DNA from 3 places in the Pseudomonas sp. SMSB3 genome. Region 2 is predicted to be linked to each of the others. Evidence: riboswitches for the same ligand, from Rfam matches in the RefSeq annotation. Region 2 holds a riboswitch; each other region holds the start of a gene.
What was found. A riboswitch is a leader RNA that binds a small molecule or an ion and turns the genes downstream of it on or off. The one in region 2 is predicted to bind cobalamin.
Positions count from the first base shown of each region.

Region 1: linked by a shared signal. The riboswitch ahead of ACLEJW_RS03530 (ABC transporter substrate-binding protein) and the one ahead of ACLEJW_RS04605 (FecCD family ABC transporter permease) in region 2 are both predicted to bind cobalamin.
Region 3: linked by a shared signal. The riboswitch ahead of cobO (cob(I)yrinic acid a,c-diamide adenosyltransferase) and the one ahead of ACLEJW_RS04605 (FecCD family ABC transporter permease) in region 2 are both predicted to bind cobalamin.

Region 1 covers NZ_JBKGGV010000002.1:50,545-58,374, reverse strand. The annotation lists gene ACLEJW_RS03550 (hypothetical protein) at 1-733, shown strand, start outside; gene ACLEJW_RS03545 (methionine synthase) at 743-1,771, opposite strand; gene ACLEJW_RS03540 (DUF1852 domain-containing protein) at 1,800-2,786, opposite strand; gene ACLEJW_RS03535 (pseudoazurin) at 2,942-3,382, opposite strand; gene ACLEJW_RS03530 (ABC transporter substrate-binding protein) at 3,379-4,389, opposite strand; cobalamin riboswitch at 4,509-4,705, opposite strand; gene ACLEJW_RS03525 (DUF2986 domain-containing protein) at 4,742-4,909, opposite strand; gene ACLEJW_RS03520 (MFS transporter) at 5,071-6,261, shown strand; gene ACLEJW_RS03515 (LysR family transcriptional regulator) at 6,258-7,193, opposite strand; gene ACLEJW_RS03510 (cysteine hydrolase family protein) at 7,389-7,830, shown strand, end outside.
Region 2 covers NZ_JBKGGV010000002.1:287,186-295,015, forward strand. The annotation lists gene ACLEJW_RS04595 (outer membrane beta-barrel protein) at 1-616, opposite strand, end outside; gene ACLEJW_RS04600 (DUF1624 domain-containing protein) at 857-2,023, shown strand; cobalamin riboswitch at 2,052-2,251, shown strand; gene ACLEJW_RS04605 (FecCD family ABC transporter permease) at 2,399-3,412, shown strand; gene ACLEJW_RS04610 (ABC transporter ATP-binding protein) at 3,409-4,197, shown strand; gene ACLEJW_RS04615 (OprD family porin) at 4,214-5,563, shown strand; gene ACLEJW_RS04620 (hypothetical protein) at 5,549-5,860, opposite strand; gene ACLEJW_RS04625 (GNAT family N-acetyltransferase) at 5,966-6,466, opposite strand; gene ACLEJW_RS04630 (hypothetical protein) at 6,577-7,056, shown strand; gene uvsE (UV DNA damage repair endonuclease UvsE) at 7,154-7,830, shown strand, end outside.
Region 3 covers NZ_JBKGGV010000017.1:59,627-67,456, reverse strand. The annotation lists gene cobD (threonine-phosphate decarboxylase CobD) at 1-844, opposite strand, end outside; gene cbiB (adenosylcobinamide-phosphate synthase CbiB) at 837-1,745, opposite strand; gene bluB (5,6-dimethylbenzimidazole synthase) at 1,742-2,392, opposite strand; gene ACLEJW_RS21480 (cobyrinate a,c-diamide synthase) at 2,389-3,684, opposite strand; gene cobO (cob(I)yrinic acid a,c-diamide adenosyltransferase) at 3,681-4,292, opposite strand; cobalamin riboswitch at 4,415-4,632, opposite strand; gene ACLEJW_RS21470 (PQQ-dependent sugar dehydrogenase) at 4,760-6,076, shown strand; gene ACLEJW_RS21465 (C40 family peptidase) at 6,101-6,634, opposite strand; gene ACLEJW_RS21460 (C40 family peptidase) at 6,773-7,411, opposite strand; gene hda (DnaA regulatory inactivator Hda) at 7,538-7,830, opposite strand, start outside.

The sequences.
Region 1 (7,830 bases), 240 kb from region 2:
TGTGGCCAAGGCCGCCTCGCTGCTGCCCCAAGCCGATGGCAGTCTGCTGGTCAGCCGCGAACTGGATGATGGCAAAGGCAGCATCCTGAAGATCACCGCCAACGGTCAGCGCCAGGTGCTGATCGACAGTTTGTCCAAGCCCGACGGCATGACCGCCGCGCTTGGCGGCTGGGTATTCAGCCAGGAAGGCGGGAGCGCACCGGTCAGCCTGTCGCGCAACGGCACAGTCACTGACCTGTTTCACGGCGAGAGCGTCCAGGGGCTGTGGAACGACGGCGACCACCTCTATGCCATCGAAGATCGCAAAGGTAATGGCCGTCTGATGCGCTACGATTGGGCGAGCGGGGAGGTTGAGGTATTGCGTTCCGGCCTGACCGAGACCGAGGGCCTGGCGCGCTGCGATGGCGGCCACCTGCTTTACACCGAAAAAGGCACCGGTGTGGTCCGGGCACTTTCCGAAGACGGCAATGACCCTGTCGTGGTCGGCGGCTTGAGTCATCCGACATTCCTGATGTGTGACCAGCGCGGCTTGTGGATCAGCGAAGACAACACGCACCGCGCACGCCTGCTGCGGGTCGACCCGGACGGCACCCAGCACACCGTGTTGACCTTCCTCAAGGCGCCGCAGTCGATCGTCGCCGACGGCCACGGCGGCTACTTGCTTGCTGAAGGCGGCCGCGACCGGGTATTGCAACTGACGCCCCCTGACCAGCCGACCGACGCGCAGCGCTGAGCCGAGCGTCTAGCCCGCAAGCGCCTGGCGGACGATGTCGGCGCCCTTGACCAGTGCCTCCAGCTTGCCCCTGGCCACCTGCCGGGGCAGCGGTGCCATGCCGCAGTTGGTACAGGGGTACAGCTTGTCGGCATCGACGAATGCCAGCGCCTTGCGCAAGGTGTCGGCGACTTCCTCAGGCGTTTCAATGGCATGGTTGGCGACATCGATGGCGCCAACCATGACCTTCTTGCCGCGGATCAACTCGAGCAGCTCCATGGGCACCCGCGCGTTGTGGCACTCCAGCGAAATGATGTCGATGGCCGATGTCTGCAGTTTGGGAAACGCCTGTTCGTACTGCCGCCATTCAGACCCCAGGGTCTTTTTCCAGTCAGTATTGGCCTTGATCCCGTAGCCGTAACAAATGTGCACCGCTGTTTCGCAGCGCAGGCCTTGCGCAGCGCGTTCCAGTGTGGCGATGCCCCAGTCGTTGACCTCATCGAAGAACACATTGAAGGCCGGCTCATCGAACTGAATGATGTCCACCCCCGCAGCTTCCAATTCACGGGCTTCCTCATTGAGGATCTCGGCAAATGCCCAGGCCAGCTTTTCGCGGCTTTTGTAGTGGCTGTCGTACAGCGTGTCGATCATCGTCATGGGGCCGGGCAGTGCCCACTTGATCGGCTGGCCGGTCAGTTGTCGCAGACGCTTGGCGTCCTCGACGAACACCGGTCGTTGCCGCGCCACGCTGCTGACCACCGTAGGCACACTGGCGTCATAGCGATCGCGGATTCTCACGGTCGCGCGCCGGTCGAAATCGACCCCATGCAGATGTTCGATGAAGGTCGTGACGAAGTGTTGGCGGGTCTGCTCGCCGTCACTGACGATATCCAGCCCGGCCTGTTGCTGATCCAGCAGGGCCAGGCGCAACGCGTCATGTTTGCCGTCATCCAGTGCCTGGCCCTGCAACTGCCAGGGTGCCCACAAGGTTTCAGGGGTCGCCAGCCAGGCAGGCTTGGGCAGGCTGCCGGCCGTGGAGGTAGGAAGCAATGTGTTCATGGAAAGTAGCCTTGTTGAAGTGCCTGAGTCAGGCAGCGTGACGGGCGAGCCACTGCTGCAGCAGTGCCTGGTGAGGTTTGATGAAGTGCGCTTCGGCGAAGCGTCCTTGTTCGACGGCCAGGCGCGCGCGTTCGGCGCGGTCGTAGACGATGCGCGTCAAGGAGTGGTCCGCATGCTGCAAACTGGGCTGGAACACCGCGCCCGCCGCTGCGTTGGCGTTGTAGATCTCCGGGCGGTAAATCTTCTGGAAGGTGTCCATGGTGCTGATGGTGCTGATCAGCTCGAGGTTGCTGTAGTCGTTGAGCAGATCGCCGGCGAAATAGAAGGCTAGCGGCGCGACGCAGCCGGTGGGCATGAAGTAACGAACCTGCAACCCCATGTGAGCGAAGTACTGGTCGGTCAGGGAGTGGGCATCCTGGCGGTATTCGACGCCCAGTACCGGGTGGTGATTGTCGGTGCGTCGATAAGTCTTGCTGGTTGAAACGCTCAAGCAAATGACCGGTGATTTGGCGAACTGCTCACGATAGGCCGCCGAGTTGACGAACTGCTTGAACAGTTGCCCGTGCAGCACGCCGAAGTTTTCCGGTGCGCTGAAGTTAGGCCGTTGCTCATTATGCTGCGCCAACAAGACACTGAAGTCGTAATCACGCACATAAGATGAGAAGTTATTGCCGAGCATGCCAGCAGTGCGCGTCTGGGTATGCCGATCGATAATCGTCGTTTGCAGTATCTCGATCAGCGGCAGGGGCGCAGCAGCACTGTTCGAATCCAACTGCACAGCGCCGGAAACAATCTCGAGCTCAAGCGCGAAGCGCTCTGCCTTGGGGTTATCCCAGCACGCCAGGGCGTTGAAACGGTGGTTGATCATGGCCAGCGTATTGCGTAGATTTTCTTGCCGGTGCTCGCCCCGCGCCAAGTTGGCGAAGTTGGTGGTAATGCGCGTGGTGTCGGCCGGCCGGTAGTGTTCATCGAACGCTACGCGACTGAGCGTGAAATCAAAGGCTGGGCTGTTCATGACAAGTTCCGCGAATCCTTACGGGCTCAATAAAGTGAGTTGTAGTGTAGGGGCGGCCGCTGTCACTTAATACTGAATTGATTTCACTGCTACTTCGATGATGTTCATGACGGCGCATCGTTGGCGTCAACGGCTGCGCCGTACTGTTTGCGCGATTATTTGAGCGCTTGCAGCTGATGTTGCAGGCGTGATGCAGCCCGAGCCGGCAGGTCTGCTGGCAATGCCGGGGCTTTCGCTTGCGCAGCGCCTACCTGAATGAGCATGACCATGCCCATTCCCAGGTGAGGGATGCACTGGATGCCGTACAGTCCCGGCACCGCGAACCTGTGCACGAAGGGTTGGCTGATCTGGCTCTTGAACGGCTCGGCACCGGCCGGTAGCAGCGATGGCATGCTGGCTGCGTTGTGGCTGCTGTGGGTGGGCACGAAGCGCACGCTGTCACCCGGCGCAATGCGCAGATGGTCGGGTTCAAAAACCATGGCTCCACCAGCCCCACGGTTGAGCATCTTCACCTCGAAGGTTGCGCCGAGGGCAGCGGTGGCAGCGCTGGCCGCCGCGAGCAGTACCAGCACTGCGCCTGTGGTACGGCCGTTCATTGACCGCCCTCACCGCTGGCAAATGCCGTCGACAGGGTTTCCAGGCCGCGGAACAAGCGAATCCCGGCCTGCATCGCATCGGCGTCGAGAATCACGATGCGCCCATTCTTCACCGCCTCCATCTGCCGGGTGACCGGGTCGTTGCGCAAGAATTCCAGCTTCTTGTGATAATCGTCGGCGGGGAAGCGTCGGCGGTCCATGCGCGCGATGATGATCCAGGTTGGATTGGCCTTGGCCAGCGTTTCCCAGCCCACGGTCGGCCACTCTTCGTGGGATTGCACGACGTTGCGCACGCCAAGGGTTTGCAGCATGAAATCGGCCACGCCTTGGCGACCGGCGACGTACGGATCGATCTCAAGATCCGCGCTGGAGAACCAGAACATCGCCGAGGTGTGCGACAGGTCCTTGCCGGCCACATGCTGCTTGGCGCGCTCCAGCCGCCTGCGCAGGTCGTTGTTCAAGGCTTCGCCACGGTCTTGTACGTCGAAGATCGCGGCTAGCTCGCTGACGCTTTTATAGACCGTGTCGATGCGAAACGGCTGCAGGCGAGTGCCGTCTGCGCCGACCAGGTTATCCTTGCCTTCGCAGTCGGAAGGCAGCAGGTAAGTGGGGATGTTCAGCTCGCTGAACTGCTCGCGGGTACCGACCACACCCTGGGGCCCGACCATCCATTCGAACTGCACCGTCACCAGTTGCGGACGCTTGTTGACCACTGCCTCGAAACTGGGATCGTTGTCGGCCAGGCGCTCGACCTGCTGATCCTGCGCCTTGAATTCAGGCAACACATTGTTGAACCACAATGAAGTGCCGGCCACCTTGCTGCCCAGGCCCAAGGCGTAGAGCATCTCGGTACCGGCCTGGCCGATGGTCACTGCGCGTTGCGGCGCCTGGCCGAAGGTCTGCGCTACGCCACAATTCTCCACCGTAAGTGGGTAGTGCGTGGCTTGGGCATGGGCCAGCGCGGGGGCGCTGATGGCGGCGAGCAACAGGTACAGGCGGGGCAACATGGGCGATCTCCTATCGAGCGGTGCGCGGCAGGCACGCAGGACAGGCATCGCCAGGCCCCATGGACACATGGAACAGAACCCCAGGCAGGGCAGAGGATGGCCATCCCGGACACCCCGCCGGTTGGTGATATGTGCCGGCAGGTCTCCTGACTGATGCGTCATGGCCCGGCTCCTGCCTTCCCGGAATTCATCCAGTGGCGTTGATGGAGCAGGCTCGGCACCTACAGTTGCGGGGGCAGTTCCGTTTGGCTCACCGGGGGCGAACGACGGATTCCCTATTAATTCCGTGATGGAAACCGGCGAGCGGCATCCTAGAGCATCGAGCCGCCCAGGGAAAGGGCGTGCAAGCCCTTTATGCCAGCGGCTCTGCCTCGGTGCCGGCCTGGCTGGTCTGATCATCGAGCTTCAACCGGTCAGCCTTGCTGATGTACCTGGGCTTGTTGCTCTTGGGCGCGAGCTTTGCATTGGCTTTCTTCTGGTGGGCTTTGAGCAGCTGTTTGAGTTTCTTCTGGCGGTTCATCTTCCGGCTCGCTGTGCAACAGGTGCGCGCATTGTACCCGGGCCTGATGCGCAGCCGGGTTTATTAATTAATGAAATGAGTTCATGTCAGTTGGGATAAAACACCATAAATCATCATTTAGGGAATGAATAAACTGAGTGTCCCTCTGTCGGAGCCCTTCAATGTCTGTTTATGAAACATCCGCCCAAGTGAGTACTACCTCCCGGGCTGCAGGCGTCAGCATCTTGATTCTGGCGTTTTCCGCATTCCTGATCGTCACCACCGAGTTCCTGATCGTCGGGTTGCTCCCGGCGTTGGCCCGGGATCTTGGTATTTCCATCGCGCTTGCCGGGCAGTTGGTGACGCTGTTCGCGTTCACAGTGATGATTTTCGGCCCACCGCTGACGGCGATGCTGTCGCACCTGGATCGCAAGAAGCTGTTCATTGGCATCCTGTTGCTGTTCGCCGCATCCAATGCCGTGGCCGCCGCATCGAACAGCTTCTGGCTATTGGCGCTGGCGCGCGTGGTGCCTGCCTTGGCGCTGCCGGTGTTCTGGGGCACTGCCAGTGAAACCGCCGGGCAATTGGCCGGGGCGCAGCGCGCCGGGCGGGCGGTTTCGCGGGTGTACCTGGGAATTTCTGCAGCCATGTTGCTGGGCATACCACTGGGCACCGTCGCGGCCAGTGCCGTTGGCTGGCGCGGTGCATTCTGGCTGCTGGCAGGGCTGTCGCTGATCATGGCCGTGGCCATGTGGGTGTACATGCCCACGGTTGCGCGCACGGCCAAGGTGGACCTGCTCAAGCAGGCGCAGATCTTCAAGCAACCCGTGTTTCTCGGCAACGTGCTGCTGTCGGTGCTGGTGTTCAGCGCGATGTTCATCGCCTACACCTACCTGGCTGATATCCTCGAGCGGGTCGCGGGGGTGGCGCCGCAACAAGTAGGCTGGTGGATGATGGGCTTTGGCGCCATCGGCCTGGTCGGCAATTGGATTGGCGGCAAGGCGGTGGATCGTTCGCCGATCAACGCCACCATCGGTTTCCTGGCCCTGCTGGGGTTGGGCATGGCTGCCACGGTGGCCCTGGCTGGCAGCGGCTGGCTGTTCTGCGTGGCGCTTGGCCTGTGGGGGATTGCCAACACGGCGCTGTATCCGGTGAGCCAAGTGCGGGTCATGCAGTCGGTCAGTCAGGCGCAGGCATTGGCAGGCACGACCAATGTATCGGCGGCCAATGCCGGTATCGGCATCGGCGCGATCGTTGGCGGCATGACAGTCGCCAATCTGGGCGTTGCCTGGCTCGGCTACGTGGCCGCCGCCGTGGCCGCCCTGGCGCTGCTGTTGGCCGTGCTGGTGCGCAGGCTCAAGCCCGGCCGCTAGGGCAGGGCACCAGGCTGGCTACCGTGCGGCGCCAGCCTGGGTAGCAGGTAGTCGAGCAGCGCTCGCACCTTGGGCAGGTTCTCACGGCTTTTCAGCCACACCAGGTGCATGGGCAGGCCATCGGTGGCCAGCTCCGGCAGCACCTCGACCAGGGTGCCCTGATCGATGTGCCGCTGGGTCAGCCAGGTTGGCAGCTGGCCGATGCCATGCCCGGCGAGCACCGCCGCCACTTCGCCTTCGCCATCGCCTACGGCAATACGCGTCTGCAGCGTGCGCCGTTCCATCTCGCCGGGCTGGCGACCCTTGAAGAACCACGGGGTGACCTGGCCATCGCCATGGCCGTAGCCAACACAGTGGTGCTGGTCCAGATCCCGCGCGGTGCGTGGCCATCCGTGCTGCGCGAGGTAGGCGGGTGAGGCGCAGAAGATCAGGCGTTGCGCGCCAAAGTACTGATGACCCAGCGCTGCCGACCAGGTATCCGGCCCACCGATGCGCACGACGATATCGATACCCTCGTGGACCGGGTCGATGAACCGGTCAGAGAACGAGATGTGCGGTTGCAGCAGCGGATGCTGGTGGATGAACGCCAGCACCAGCGGCAGCACGTGCAGGCGACCATAGGACGCGGGCAGGTCCAGGCGAACCTTGCCATGGGGCTCGTCGCCCTGGGCACCAAGGGCATGCTCGACCTGCTCCAGGTCTGCCAGCACCGAGGTACAGGTGCGGTAGAAGGTGACGCCCGCTTCGGTCAGCGCCAGGGTCCGCGTGGTGCGGTTGAACAGCCGTACACCCAGGCGCTGCTCGAGGCGCGCCATGCTCTTGCTGACCGCAGAGCCGGTCAGGTTCAGCCGGTCGGCCGCTGCGGTGAAACTACCAAGATCGGCCACGGCGACGAACACGTCGAGCCCTTTGAGCCGTTCAGACGAAAACATCACCCAGTTCCTTGAGTATCATCAAAGCCGTTTTATTCGCACGATGGGGTGCAAACCGCAACTGCCAATGAGCCCCGACACCTGGGCGAAGTTCCAGCAACCCGGTGCCAAGGGTATGGATGACGTGCGCAGCGGTGAGTGGCTCGAGCATTGCGGCTATACTCCGCGTCCATTTGCAGTGTTCAGGAGCGGTTCATGCAGCAAGCTTTGCTGATCGTCGATGTGCAGTCCACCTTCAGCCCACCGGAGTGGCTGGTCGATGGCATCCGCTTGTTTTCGGCGAACATTCCGTCGATCGCCTCGATCGAGTTGCACGATGAGGCGGTGACGCCGTTTCAACAGCAACTGGGCTGGCACCCGGCCGCCGAAGATGAATGCCTGATCGAGGTGGACCAGGTGTTCGTCAAGCACGGTTACGGACAAACCGCTGCAGCGATCGAATACCTCAAGCGACTGGGGGTGGCGCGTGTACTGGTGTGCGGGATGCAAACCGAAACCTGCGTGCTGGCCGCAGGCTTTGCGCTGTTCGACGCAGGCCTTTGCCCGACACTGGTCACCGACCTGACCGTCGGTTCGGCGCTGGACCGCTCCGGCAAACTGGGTACAGAGCTCTGGCAGCATCATTTCGGCCGCCTTA
Region 2 (7,830 bases):
CTTGCTGGTTCATCAGCAGGGTCACTTCGGCATACGGGTTGGTACGGTCTTTCAGGTCCACCGTATCGCTGCCGAAATCGTCGACCTTGAGGCGGGCGCGGCCATCGATGGTGTGACGTGCGCCGACTTCAACGCGCAGGGTCGAGGCGTCGAACTGATGGTTGTAGCCCAGCGCCGCCTTGGCGAACGGCGACTTGTAGGTCAGCTTGGTATCCAGGTCGTTGATCTCTGGCTCGAAACGCGTCCAGCTGTAGCCGCCACCCACGGTGACGTCGACGAAATTACGCGCATCCAGCGCCGCACGCCAGCCCAGGTCCAGGTCGGCTTGCGCTTCCTTGAGCTTGTCGTCGTTTTTCTTGCCGTACTTGGCTTCTGCGCCAATCTGGTAGATGAACCCGGACTCGGCAGTCATCTTGTTGCTGAAGGTGGCGAACAGACCGCCCTGGCCCAGATGCTCCTTATCCGACTCACTGCCGCCTTCGAACTTGAACTTATTGTAAGCACCCAGCAGACCAACGCTGAACAGCGGGTCGGTGCTTGGCGCGGCCTGGGCGAGGATTGGCGAGCTGACCAGAGCGAGCAGGCCGGCGTGACGCAGCAGGTTGCGAGCGAACATACGAATACAGTCTCCATGACAGTAAGACAAATGACTAACGAGCGCTTCGAGGCGAACCTCGGCGAAAAAGTTCGGTTAAATTCACGATAAATTCACGAAATTTTCATTAGCTGCCCAGCGGCGCGCCGCTGGGTCGGAGGTTTCGTGCTTGATCAAGCTAGGAAAGGGCTACCAACAATGAAACAAAAGTTATAAGATAACGTTTCATTTGACATCAATTCCTGCCTGCGACCCACTTCCATGACCAGCGCCTCAGCGACTCCCACCCTGCTCCACCAGCGCCTGCAAAGCATCGACGCCCTGCGCGGACTGGTGATCGTGTTCATGTTGCTCGATCACGTACGCGAAACCTTCTTCCTGCATCGCCAGGTTGGCGACCCGATGGCGATAGATGCCACCGACCCCACGCTGTTTTTCAGCCGCACGCTGGCGCACCTGTGCGCTCCGGTGTTCGTCCTGCTGACCGGGCTGTCGGCCTGGTTGTACGGCGAGAAGTACCAGGGCCGCAGCGATGTCTCGGCGTTTCTGTTCAAGCGCGGGCTGTTCCTGGTGGTGCTGGAATTTACCTTGGTGAATTTTGCCTGGACGTTCCAGCTGCCACCGAGCGTGGTGTACATGCAGGTGATCTGGGCCATTGGCGTCAGCATGATCGCGTTGTCAGTGCTGGTGTGGCTGCCGCGCACGGCATTGCTGGTGCTCGGCGCGCTGATCATCGCCGGGCATAACCTGCTCGACGGCGTGCATTTCGGCTTGGATTCGGCCATGCATGTGCCATGGGCGATCCTGCATGACCGCGGCTGGTTGCAGGTTTCCGAAGGCCTGCGCCTACGCACCTCCTACCCAGTGTTGCCGTGGATCGGCGTAATCGCCCTGGGTTACGCCCTTGGCCCATGGTTCGCCCGGGGCAGCCAGCCGGCCCAGCGCCAGCATCGGCTGTTGCTGGCCGGGTTGCTGGCGTTGTGCGGTTTCGTCGCACTGCGCCTGTACAACGGCTACGGCGAAGCGCCCTGGAGCGGCTACCCGAGCATCACGCAAACGCTGATGAGCTTTTTCAATATCACCAAATACCCGCCATCGCTGCTGTTCCTGGCACTCACCCTGGGTTGCGGCCTGCTGCTGCTGCGTGGTTTCGAGCGCGCGGGCGCGGCGCGCTGGATCAGCGTGCTGGCGGTGTTCGGCGCCGCACCGATGTTCTTCTACTTGCTGCACCTGTACGTGCTCAAACTGCTGTACCTGGCGTGCGTGGCGCTGTTTGGCCTCAATCAAGGTGCCTATTTCGGCTTTGAGGGCATTGGCGCGGTCTGGTTGGCAGCAGTCGCGCTAGCGGCCGCGCTATACCTGCCGGTGCGCTGGTTCGCCCAGCTCAAGGGCCGTCGCCGCGACATCGCCTGGCTCAAGTACTTCTGATTTAGCGTTTTGCCCCGGCGAGCGGATGGTCTACCATGCGGCCGCCGGTTTCCATCACGGAATCAAAAGGGAATCCCAGGCCCGCCCCAGGCGCGCCAATCGGAACTGCCCCCGCAACTGTAGGTGCCGAGCCTGCTCCATCGATGCCACTGGGTCTATTGCCCTGGGAAGGCCGGAGCCGGGCGAGGACGCACCAGTCAGGAGACCTGCCGGCCTACATTCACCAACCGGCGGGGTGTCCGGGATGGTCATCGGTGTGCCGCTGCGCCAGCAGCGGCGTGGCGATGCCTGTCCGTGCGTTCCTCCCCAGAACTGCCCGATAGGAGATCGCCCGAACATGTCTTCGCAACTCGCCCCCGTTCCAGCGGCGCGCCCATGAGAGCGCTGCTCTACAGCCTGCTTGCCGTGCTGGCGTTACTGGCGGCCGTGCTGGCCGGCACCGCCATTGGCGAAACCCGACTGGCGCCCAGCGTGGTTTACCAGGTGCTGGCCAATCACCTGTGGCAGGCCGGTTACCCGGTCGACCCCATTGATGCCGGGATCGTCTGGAACTACCGCCTGACCCGTTCGCTGGTGGCCGCAGCCTGTGGCGCGGGCCTGGCGATCTGCGGGGTGATTCTGCAGGCGCTCTTGCGCAATCCGTTGGCCGAACCTTACTTGCTGGGTTTGTCGGCCGGGGCCTCGACGGGCGCGGTGCTGGTCGGCCTGCTGGGCCTGGGCAGCTTCGCCCTGAGCATGTCAGGCGGCGCCTTCATCGGGGCCCTGGCGGCCTTCGCCCTGGTACTGGTCCTGGCGCGCGCCGCCGGCTCTGGTGCCAACAACGCGCAGGTGATCCTTGCCGGTATCGCCGGCTCGCAGTTGTTCAACGCCCTTACCGCCTTTCTCATCACCAAGTCGGCCACTGCCGAGCAGGCCCGGGGCATTCTGTTCTGGCTGCTGGGCAACCTCAGCGGGGTGCGCTGGCCATCGGTGTGGTTGGCGCTGCCAGTGGCAGTGCTGGGCTTGCTGGTGTGCCTGTGGCATCGCCGGGCGCTGGACGCCTTTACCTTCGGCAGTGACTCGGCAGCCTCGCTAGGCATTGCCGTGCGCCGCACGCAATTGCTGTTGATCAGCTGCGCAGCGCTGGTCACGGCGGTGATGGTGTCGATCGTCGGCGCCATCGGCTTCGTCGGCCTGGTCATTCCGCATGCCCTGCGGCTGTTGCTCGGCCCCGGCCATAACCGTCTGCTGCCCGCCAGTGCACTGGGCGGGGCGTTGTTTCTGATCGCCGCCGACAGCCTGTCGCGTACGTTGATCCCTGGCCAGGTGATCCCGGTGGGCGTGGTCACGGCGCTGCTCGGCGCGCCGGTGTTCGCCCTGATCCTGATCAGCCGCCGGGGGTGCCCATGACCGTCATGCAGCACCTGCAACCTGCACCACTGGCCTGTCGCGGCTTGAGCCTGCAACTGGCCGGCAATAGCGTGCTGTGCAACGTCGAGCTGAGCCTGATGCCCGGGGAAACCCTGGCCATCGTCGGCCCCAATGGCTCGGGCAAGTCGTCGTTGCTGAAACTGCTGGCCGGCTTGCGCAGCCCCAGTGCTGGCAGCATCCAGCTGCTCGGCCAGTCCCTGGCAGGCCTGCCGCGCCGGCGCGTGGCGCAGGCCCTGGCGCTGGTCGAGCAGCACGCCGACACCCTCGATGCGATCAGCGTTTACGATGCCGTCGCGTTGGGCCGCACGCCGTGGTTATCGGCCCTGGCGCCGTTCTCACGGGAAGACCGCGCCATCGTCGAGCAAGCCCTGCTTGACCTGGATGCCGAGCACCTACGAGCCCGTCTGTGGAGCTCGCTGTCCGGCGGCGAGCGCCAGCGCGTGCACATCGCCCGCGCCCTGGCCCAGCGCCCCCAGGTGCTGTTGCTCGATGAGCCGACCAACCATCTGGACATCCAACATCAGCTGAGCCTGCTGCAACAGGTACAGGCACTGGCAGTGACCACGCTGGTGGCGCTGCACGATCTGAACCAAGCGCTGACCTGCGACCGCGTCGCCGTGCTCGACAAAGGCCACCTGGTCGCGCTCGGTACGCCGCACCAGGTGCTGACGCCCGAGCGCCTGCTGAGCACGTTCGGTGTGCATGCCCATTATCTGACCGACCCGTACGACGGCGCGCGCATCCTGCGTTTCCGCGCCCCCTGAACAGGAACCCCACACCATGCCGTTGCGCCCCGCCCTCTTGCTGTTAGCCGTTCCACTCAGTGGCCTGGCGCCACTGGCCTGCGCGGACTCAGCGCAGTCACAGAGCAATGGACTGGTAGAAGACAGCAGCTGGAGCCTGTTGAACCGTACGGTGTTCGACCAGCGCGACTACCGCCATGGTGGCCGCAATGGCAGCGCGCGCAACGCCTACAAACCGCGCAGCGAGCGCAACGGCATGGCCGAGGAATGGGGTTACGGGCTGATGGGCACGCTGCAGTCCGGCTTCACCCAGGGGCTGATCGGGGTAGGCGTCGATGCCCACGCCTACCTTGGCCTGCGTCTGGACAGCGGTGGCGGGCGCGCTGGCAAGGCACGGCTGTTGGCATTGGATAACGAAGGGCATCCCAAGCGTGAATACAGCCGCGCGGGCGCGGCGTTGAAATTGCGCCTGTCCAACACGGTGCTGTCCTACGGCGAACAACGGATCAAGACACCGGTGTTCAGTTCATCTGATAGCCGTCTGCTGCCAGAAACCTTTACCGGGGTATTTCTCACCAGCAACGAAGTCGACAAACTCAAGCTGGTCGCCGGCCATTTCACCGAAAATACCGACCGTAACGCTTCCAGCCACGACCAGGGGTTCGTGGTGAACTATTCCGACGCTCGCCAAGGCGACAGCTTCGATCTCGCCGGCCTGGCCTGGAGCCCGAGCGCGGCGTTCAGCGCCAGCCTGTACAGCTCGCGCTATGCCGACACCTGGAATCAGCACTACCTGGGCAGCACCTTCAGCCACGCCCTGGACGAGACGCAGAGCCTGAGCCTGGACCTGAATCTGTATCGCACCACCGACACCGGCAAGGCGCTGTCCGGACGCATCGACAACACCACCTGGAGCCTGATCTCACGCTATACCCATGGGCCTCACGGGTTCAGCCTGGGGTGGCAGCAGGTCGATGGCAACACGCCGTTCGATTACGCGTCGCGCGGGGCGATCTACCTGGGCAACGCCGTGCAGTTGTCCGACTTCAATGCGCCGAACGAGAAATCCTGGCAAGCTCGCTACGACCTCGACATGGGCGGCTACGGCGTGCCGGGGCTGAGCCTGAGCGCCCTGTACGTACGCGGTTTCGCCATCGACGGCAGCCATGTCGATCCTGCTGGCGGCTACGCCTACTTGGGTTATGGCAAGGGTGGCAAGCACTGGGAGCGCGACTTCGAAGCCCGCTATGTGGTGCAAAGCGGCAAGGCCAAGGGCACCACGTTCTCGCTGCGCCACAACCTGCACCGGGGCAACACGGCGCAGGCGGAGCTGGATTCGGACCAGCTGCGCCTGGCCGTGGAATGGCCGCTGTCAGGCGCTTTCTGACAGCCCCCAGGCTTGACGCTCATGCTCGGTAAGCGTGGACAGCACGTCGATCAAGGCGTTGTGCAGCTCTGCGCTGACATTCTGATGCACCCGGTAGTTGCTCAGCAGATAGCGTTTCACCGTCTTCGGCCAGCTGCCGTCCTGGTGCGCCGCCAGGATGATGCCCTTGGCATCCTGGTAGCTGGCGGACGGCCTGACCTTGGTCAGCAGTTTTTCGAAATCGACATAGGTCCATTCGTCCCTGCGGCTCTCGAACGCGTCGAGCAGGTCGAGTTTGTACAGCGCAAGATGTGCCATGGGCAGCTTTCCTCCGTCATCGTGAAAACTGCGACGGTAAGCAAATCGTCCGGCCAATGAAATGAACATGACGGCTACGCAGCATGCCCCTGGGTAGGATATTTCCTAGGGCAACAACAGCTGGTGCATGTGCGTGGTGCGCCATATCGGGTCATCCTCGACATCGACCACGGTGAAGCCCTGGCGCTCCCAGAACACAATGGCCCCCGGCAGGAACGGATGGGTATGCAAGTACAGGCATTCGACCGACGCGGCCCGGGCATGCTCGCGCAGCGCCGTGACCAATGCCGCTGCCAGGCCATGGCGACGGTATTCGGGCAGGACGAACAGGCGCACCACCTCGACCACGCGGCGGCCGCGGTAATCCAATTGGGCAAAGCGGTGGTCGTAGGGGCGATAGCCGATACCTGCGATCAAGCGCCCGCGATCGCGCGCTTCGAGGAAACAGCCCGCGCCGTCCAGGTAGGTCTGGGCGAAATGGGCCAGGTCCTCTGGCAAGGGCGAATCGGCTAGCGGCGCAAACAGCGCGCGACGGGCAGCGTCGATGAACGCCACGACTTCATCGACGTCATCGCGGCTGGGGGGTTGGATGGTCCAGTGAGGCATGGCCGACGCACCTGCTATGAATGGCCGCTTTTTCTACTGCACAGGCAAGCTGCTGGCAAGCCGACACCGCTATAATCACGACCTTCTGAAGCACGCGCCCAAGGCCCCCCATGCCCCGCATTCCGATGTTGCTGCTCCCTTTGCTGCTGACTGCCGCCCTCGCCGGCTGCGAGCAGAAGCCCAGCCGCGAGCAACAGATTCTCGCCAACCTGCCCTTGCAGGAGGCGTACGAGCACAATATCCAGCGCATGGCCGCGCTGCTCACCCGCACCCACCCTCAACTCGATCAGGCCACCATTGACGCGGTGCTGCGCAAGCACCTGACGGTCGAAGACCAGCGTCAGGACCTGTTCAAGCTGTACAGCGAAAAGAACTTCAGCGATGCCGAGTTCGCCACCATCGTGGCTGCCACCCACGATCCGGCCAAGGCCAAGGCGCTGGAGCAGACCGAGCAAGGCCAGCAACTGAGCGACAAGCTCACCGCGCTGATGCGCGAAAGCGCACGCGATACGCAGGTCCAGGCGAAGGCCGAGCAACGCATGCAGCAGGTCGAGGACGAATTGCAGGCTCTGGAGCGACCGCAGCCCTGAGCGGACCGGAGGCGATCAGCGTCGCCAGGCAACGGTTTGCAGTGATCGATTTGCCCGCTGCCCGGTCCAAGCCACATCGTTCACCTGGAGACTGACCATGGCCCGCCTGGGTTTCGCCTGTATGTACCGCCACCCCCAGCGCAGCCTTGAGGTCAAGGCGCTGGAGGCCTTCGAGCGCACGTTCAATCCGCGCACCACGACCCTGCGCTGGGTATCCGGCGCCACTCAGGAGGCAGCCCGGGCCAAGCTGCTGGAACTGGTACAACACAACCTCGACGCGCAACTGCGGCTGCTGGCCTATGTTGCCGATTTGCCGCCGATGTTGCGCATGCTGCGCCTGAGCAGCGACCTGCTGCCGCTCTACAGCCACCCCAGCGCCACCGCGTTGTACCAGGACAGCGCGTTCCAGGCCTTGATGGCCGAGCGCTTCGCCGCCATCGGTGCCCTGGCCCGCGAGCGCGACATCCGCCTGTCGTTTCACCCCGGCCAATACTGCGTGCTCGGCTCGGACCGCCCCGAGGTGGTGGAAAACAGCCTGGCCGAGTTCGAATACCACGCCGACATGATCCGCATGATGGGCTACGGCCAGCGTTTTCAGGACTTCAAGTGCAACATCCACATCGCGGGACGCCTGGGCGCCGAGGGTGTGCGCCACGTATGGCCGCGGCTGTCGCAAGTGGCACGCAACGTGATCACCTTCGAGAATGACGAAAAAACCTACGGCGTGGACGACTGCCTGGGCCTGGCCGACCTCGCCCCGGTGGTGCTGGACAT
Region 3 (7,830 bases), on a different contig from region 2:
CGGCGCGTTCGCTGCGCACATACTGGAACAGGTCGCAGCCACCGTCAGGCGCCAGGCCGCTGCGCTGCAACGTGGCGGCCAGGTGCGCAGCGGCCACGGCGCAGCGCTCGCGCTGGGCAGCATGCGCCGCGTGGTCGGCGAAGCAGGTTTGCGCCACCCAGCGCGCCGGGCCGCTGACCGTCCACGGCCCCAGCAACTCGGCCAGGCGCTGCAGCAAACCGGGCTCGGCTACCACGCAGCCCAAGCGCAGGCCGGCCAGGCCAAAGAACTTGCCGAACGAGCGCAGCACGATCAGCCCCGGACGCTCGGCACAGTCAGCGACGCTGCACGTCGGCGAGTTGTCCATGAACGCTTCGTCCACCAGCAGCCAGCCGCCGCGTGCGGCCAGGCGCGCGTGCCAGGCGAGCAAGCGTTCGCGAGCGATACGTTGGCCGGTGGGGTTGTTGGGGTTGACCAGCACCAGCACATCGAGCTGGTCCAGGTGCGCCTCGACCTGGTCTTCGCTGAGTTCGATCAGGTCATGGCCGGCCCGCCGCCAAGCGTGGGGATGCTCGGCGTAACAAGGCCACAGCACCCCTACCCGCCCAGGCGCGCGCAGGGTCGGCAAAGCCTGGATCGCCGCCTGCGAGCCGGCCACCGGCAACAGTTGGTTGACCCCGTAATAGTGCCGAGCGGCCTGTTCCAGGCCGTCATCGGTTTCCGGCAGGCGCGCCCAGGCCTGCAGCGGTATCGGCGGAATCGGATAGGGCCAGGGGGCAATGCCGCTGGACAGGTCGAGCCACTCCTCGCGGGCAATGCCATAGTGCTGGATTGCCCGCAGCAGGCGACCACCGTGCTCAAGCATCGAGGTATGCCCCCAGGCAGATCAGCAACAGCCACAGCCATACACCGCGCTGCACCAGGTGCCAGCCGCTGGCGATGGACTGGGCATCGGCCACCGGCCCCTCACCCAGGCGCGGACGCTCGTGCAGCTCGCCGTGGTAGACCGCCGGGCCACCCAGCTCGACCCCCAGCGCACCGGCACCGGCGGCCATGACCGGGCCGGCGTTGGGGCTGTCCCACAGCGGCGCCTGCCGGCGCCAGCAGGACAAGGCCAGGCGCGTCTTGCCGAGCACGGCGTAGGTCAGTGCCACCAAACGCGCAGGGATGTAGTTGAGCAGGTCGTCGATCCGCGCCGCGCACCAGCCGAAGCGCTCGAAACGCTCGTTGCGGTAGCCCCACATGGCATCCAGGGTGTTGCTCAGGCGGTACAAGACCACGCCTGGCGCCCCGGCCACCACGAACCAGAACAACGCGGCGAATACCGCATCGCTGCCGTTCTCGAGCACCGACTCGGTGGCCGCGCGGGCCACGGCCGGCGCATCCAGCTCGTCGGTTTCGCGGCTGACCAGATAGCTCACCCGTTGCCGGGCCTGGGCCAGATCACCCTGGCGCAGGGCATCGCCGACCGGCATCACGTGCTCACCAAGGCTGCGCAGGCCGAGGGCGCAATACAACGCCAGCACATCGACCAGCCAACCGATCAGCGGCAGCCAGGACAGGATCAGTGCCAGCAGGGTCAGCGGCACCACGGCCAGGAACCAGGCGCTCACCCCATGGCTGCGCCAACCGCGCCCGGCGGCGTTCAAACGGCGCTCCAACGCCGATGCCAGGTTACCGAAGCCGACCAACGGGTGGCGCCGCTTCGGCTCGCCCAGCAGTGCATCCAGGGCGACCCCGGCCACGGTCAGCAAAGCTACGCTCATGGGCGTTCTCCCCAATGGTTTTCATACAGCATGTCACTCAACGGCCGCTGCTCGGCCCAGTTTTCCTCGACCAGCATAGGCTGCGCATAAAATGCCTCGACCGGCCCCAGACACAGCACGGCCACCGGCTTGGCCCCCGCCGGCATGCCCAGCAGCGAGGCCAGGGCCTGGGGGTCGAACAGCGACACCCAGCCCAGCCCCAGCCCCTCGGCACGCGCCGCCAACCACAGGTTCTGGATCGCGCAGGCAAGTGAAGCCAGGTCCATTTCGGGCAAGGTGCGACGGCCGAAGATGTGCGCCTCGCGGTTGTCCATCAAGGCGGCGACCAACACCTCGGCGCACTGCTCGATGCCCTCGACCTTGAGTTTCATGAATTCATCGGAGCGCTCGCCCAGCGCCTGGGCGGTGCGCACGCGTTCCTGCTCCACCAGTACCTGGATGCGCCCGCGCAGTGCCGGCTGGCTGATCCGAATGAAGCGCCAGGGCTGCATCAAGCCGACGCTTGGCGCCTGATGTGCGGCGGTCAGCAACCGCCCCAGCAGCTCGGGCGGCACCGTGCCGCCAGCGAAGTGGCGCATGTCTCGGCGCTCGCCAATGGCCCGGTAGATCGCAGCGCGCTCGGCGGCGCTGTAGGCGTGGTCAGTCATGGCCGCAGCAGCGCCGCCGTCGCATCAGGGTTGGAGGGGAAATAGAAGTGCACGTAAGAGGCGGTCAACCGGCCCAGGCGATAGACCGCTTCGTTGCCGCGCCCGCCATTGGGGCTCAGGCCGCGGGCAATCGGTTGCAGGACCGTGCTGGTCAGCGAATGGTGATAGGTGTGGCCGCGCAGCGTACCCTCGGGCAGCTCCACCGCTTGCAGGGCCAAGGCTGCCAGGCGCTTCTGCATGGTCGCTTCTCCGCCCAGCAGACCGAGCAGCTCGGCGCGCTCGCCGGCCACGTCGGTCAGGGCGTCGAGCAGATACAGCATGCCACCGCACTCGGCCAGCAACGGCTTGCCCTTGGCGTGGTGGGCGCGAATCGCCGCGAGCATCGGCGCGTTGGCGGCCAGGGCGTGGTGATGCAGCTCCGGGTAGCCACCTGGCAGGTACAGCGCGTCGACAGTCGGCAGCGCCTGGTCGTGCAGCGGTGAGAAGAACGCCAGCTGGGCGCCCAGCTCACGCAACAGGTCGAGGTTGGCGCCATAGAGGAAGGCGAAAGCCTCATCGCGCGCCACGCCGATGCGCACACCGGCAAGCGATGGGGCGGGCGTGTGCAGCGCCGGCGCGGCAAAGCTCACCGCGGGTGGCAAGGCGGCGTCGCAGCTGTCGCCCAGCGCTTGCGCCGCAGCGTCCAGGCGGGCATCCAGGTCGTTGAGTTCGCTGGCCTGCACCAGGCCCAGATGGCGGCTGGGCAGCTCGATGCCGCGCTCGCGCGACAGGCCACCGTACCAGCGCAGGCCCTCGGTCAGGCTGCCCTCGAGCAATTGCGCATGGCGCAGGCTCCCGACGCGGTTGGCCAGCACCCCGGCAAACGGCAGGTCCGCCTGGTAACGCGCCAGGCCCAAGGCCAACGCGCCAAACGTCTGGGCCATGGCGGTGCCGTCGATCACTGCCAGCACCGGCACGCCGAAATGGCGCGCCAGATCGGCACTGGACGGCGTACCGTCGAACAGGCCCATTACCCCTTCGATCAGGATCAGATCGGCGTCTTGCGCCGCTTCCCATAGAAGGCGACGACTTTCCTCGGCACCGATCATCCACAGGTCGAGCTGGTACACCGGCGCGCCGCTGGCGCGTTCGAGGATCATCGGGTCGAGGAAGTCAGGGCCACACTTGAACACCCGCACCTTGCGACCAAGGTTACGGTGCAACCGCGCCAGGGCGGCGGTGACCGTGGTCTTGCCCTGGCCGGAAGCCGGTGCCGCGATCAGCACGGCCGGGCAGCTGCGCGCGTCTCTCACAGCTCGACGCCCTTCTGTGCACGGATCCCGGCCTGGAAGGCGTGCTTGAGCATGCCCATTTCAGTGACGGTGTCGGCCAGTTCGATCATTTCTGCCTTGGCCGCACGGCCCGTGACGATCACGTGCTGCATCGGCGGCCGCGCCTGGATGTCACTGAGCACCTGATCGAGATCGAGGTAGCCATGCTTGAGGGCGATATTAAGCTCGTCGAGCACCACGAACTGCACGCTCGGGTCTTGCAGCAGTTGCCGGGACACCGCCCAGGCCGCCTCGGCGGCGGCGATGTCACGCTGGCGATCCTGGGTTTCCCAGGTGAAGCCTTCGCCCATCACGTGATAGCGCACCTGCTCGGGGAAACGCCGGAAGAACAGCTCCTCGCCGGTGCTGTTACGGCCCTTGATGAACTGCACCACGCCGCATTGCATGCCATGGCCCAGGGCGCGGGCGAGCATGCCGAACGCCGAGCTGCTCTTGCCCTTGCCGTTGCCGGTCAGCACCAGCAGCAGCCCGCATTCATTCGGGGAGTTGGCGATGCGCTCGTCGATGACGGCCTTCTTGCGCTGCATGCGCGCCAAGTGGCGTTCGTCGCGTTCGGGGGTTTCGCTCATGGGGTTCTCCGCAGGCTGGCGCCACGCATCGAAGGTGGGGCGACAGATAGTAGGCAGGCATACGGAGAACGCGCAGATGCCGCAGCGCTTGGCCACGGTGCACCGCGCATCACCCTCCGTGATGCCGTTGGCAGTATCAGGCCGGTCTCCGGGCTCGTGAGCGGGCCTTCAACCCTGGCCTGCGCGCCTTCCCGGGCTTGCACCCAGTGGCCTTGCGCGACCGCTACTCACCTACCGTTGCGGGGGCAGCGCCGGAATCGCGCCTGCTGGCGCACACCGGCTTCCCAGTTTCACCCTGCCCAGTCGACGCTGGCAGGGCACCTGAAACACGCCGCGAAGGTTAGAGGGTTGCACCGGGAGCGTCAATCGCAGCGCAAGCTTGCCTGGGCCGACCAAGCCAAGCGCGCTGAACCTTGGCAAGGTGGGCAGGCTCAGATGGTCATACCCCATCGACGAGGGCTGCGATGATGAAGCGCACCGTGATGCTGTTGCCCTGGGCCTTGCTCGCAAGCCTGGGTGGTTGCGCCGATACCGCGCGCTTGAGCGTCGATGCCGGCAGCGGCCCCTCCCCGCAACTGCCGCCGCCACAGCGCAGCCTGATTCCCACCGTCAATATCGCCCCCGCCAGCGCCTGGCCGGACGGCGTCACGCCCAAGGCCGCAGCCGGCACCCAGGTGCTGGCGTTTGCCGCCAAACTCGATCACCCGCGTTGGCTTTATGTATTGCCCAATGGCGATGTACTGGTCGCCGAGACCAACGCCCCGCCCAAGCCCGAAGACGGCAAGGGCATCCGTGGCTGGTTCATGAAGCGGGCGATGGCGCGTGCCGGCGCCGCCGTGCCGAGTGCCAACCGTATTACCCTGCTGCGCGACGCCGACCATGATGGTGTGGCAGAAATACGCCATACCTTCATCGAGGGGCTCAATTCACCCTTCGGCATGGTGCTGGTCGGCAATGCGCTGTATGTGGCCGAAACCGACCAGCTCACCCGCTTCGACTATCGTCCTGGCGTGGATCAGCTCACCGAGCCGGGGCGCAAGGTCACCGACCTTCCTGGGGGCCCGCTCAACCACCACTGGACCAAGAACGTCATTGCCAGCCCAGACGGCAGCAAGCTCTACGTGACCGTGGGTTCCAACAGCAATGTTGGCGAGAATGGCCTGGAGCACGAGCAAGGCCGCGCCGCCATCTGGCAGATCGACCCCGCCAGCGGCCGGCACCGGTTGTTCGCCACGGGCCTGCGCAACCCCAACGGGCTGGCCTGGCAACCCGACAGTGGGGCGCTGTGGACGGCCGTCAACGAGCGTGACGAGATCGGTAGCGACCTGGTGCCGGATTACATCACTTCGGTCAAGGACGGCGCGTTCTATGGCTGGCCTTACAGTTATTACGGCCAGCATGTGGATGCGCGGGTGTCACCGCCCAATCCTCAGCAGGTGGCCAGGGCCGTGGCGCCCGACTATGCCGTCGGTCCGCACACCGCGTCGTTGGGGCTGACGTTCATCGAGCCGGGTGTTCTGCCAGCGCCCTTCGAGCGCGGGGCGCTGGTTGGCCAGCATGGGTCTTGGAACCGCAAGCCACACAGCGGCTATAAAGTGATTTTCGTGCCATTTGACGGCAGCGGCAAACCAGCGGGCGAACCCATCGACCTGCTGACCGGCTTTCTCGATTCGCAAGGCAAGGCGCAAGGCCGACCGGTCGGGGTGGTCAGCGACCAGCGTGGCGGCGTGCTGGTCGCCGATGATGTCGGCAACACGATCTGGCGGGTCAGCAAGGTGCCTTGAGCGCTGGGCCAAGGCCCCGCTCGCTCAGGGGTTTTGTGCCAAATGGCCTTGGCTAATGACGCGCTTGGCCTGCAGGTAGGCTTTGGCCCAGTAGCTGTTGGACAGGTAGTCCAGGCGCACCGTGCCGCCGCTTGAGGGCGCGTGCACGAAGCGGCCCTCACCCACGTAGATCCCCGCGTGACTGACCTGCGAACCACCACCGGTGGCGAAGAACACCAGGTCGCCGGACTGCAGGGCATTGATGTTCACCGTTGGCGCGCGCATCACGATCATCTCGCGTGTCGAGCGCGGCAGGCTGATGCCGGCAGCGTCGCGGTAGACATAGCCAATCAGGCCGCTGCAATCGAACCCGGAATCCGGGGTATTGCCGCCCCAGCGATAGGGCGTGCCGACCAGGCCAATGGCACGGATGAGCACGTCATCGGCCAACGGCGAGCCTTCGGGCTGGGTGTAGGTGATGGTTGGCTGCACCACCGGGGCGGGCGCCGGGGCATGGCTGGAGCAGGCAGCCAGCAATGCCGCCAGGGAAATGAATGCGAAGCGCGCCATTTTCTTCATGGCCAGAACGTCCTGTCTGAGACCGCACGGCAGCAGCGGAAAAAGTGTTGAGAAATTAGATTAGCCGCTTTCTGTAAATGCGCACGGCGGCGAGCTTTTTTGAGCTACGCCGCCGTGGAAGAGTTCAGCATCGATCGATCAATTGCGCGCGATATTGGTGCTCGGCGCCATGGCCAAGGCGCGCTTGGCTTCGATGAAGGTCTTGCTCCAGTAACGATCACCGAGGTTATCGATGCGCACGCCACCGCTGCGGCGGCTGCTGGAGTGGATGAACTGGTTGTCACCCAGGTAGATGCCGGCGTGACTCACGCGGCCGCGACCATTGGTGCTGAAGAACAGCAGATCGCCTGGCTTGAGCTTGTTGCGCGCAACTTTCGGGGCATCGACGTTGATCATTTCGCGAGTCGAGCGCGGCAAATTCATGCCGGCTTCTTCGCGGAACAGGTAGCCGATGAAACCGCTGCAGTCGAAGCCGGACGCCTCGGAGGTGCCGCCGAAGCGGTAGCGGGTGCCGATCAGCGACATGCCGCGCTCGAGGATGCTGTCCGCCAGCACCGGCAGCTGATAAGGCTTGCTGCTGGAGAATGCCTGCAGGTCATCTTCGCTGGCCTGCTCTTCTTCGCCGAACACCGCCGATGGCGAAGCCTTGGCCTTGCTGACTGATTGCGAGACAACCGGGGTGTAATCCTGGGGCTGGGAAACCGGGCCTTGAGCCGCGCAGCCAAAAAGCAGGGTTACGAGTGCGAGTGGCACGAGGGGTGCGAAGCGCTTGAGCATGAGCACGACCGTGTCTGTAGTCCTTTGGAAGGGGGAGACTATGCCCTCTATCATGGCCATTTGCAAATTTTATCGAAAAAGATGTGACTTTTTCGTTTTGCCCTGTAAAGCCCGTGTTTCCGGGCCTTACCAGCCGAGGGTTTCCTTCAGGAAAGGGATCGTCAACTTGCGTTGAGCCTGCAGCGAGGCCTGATCGAGCCGTTCGAGCAGATCGAACAGCGCGCTCATGCTGCGGGTACCGCGGGTGAGGATGAAATGGCCGACTTCATCGGTCAGGTGCAGACCACGGCGCGAGGCCCGCAATTGCAGGGCGCGCAGTTTGTCTTCGTCGGACAGCCCGCGCATCTGGAAGACCAGGGCGAGGGTTAGCCGCGACTTGAGGTCGGGCAGCTTGATGGGGAGTTCACGCGGTGAAGCCG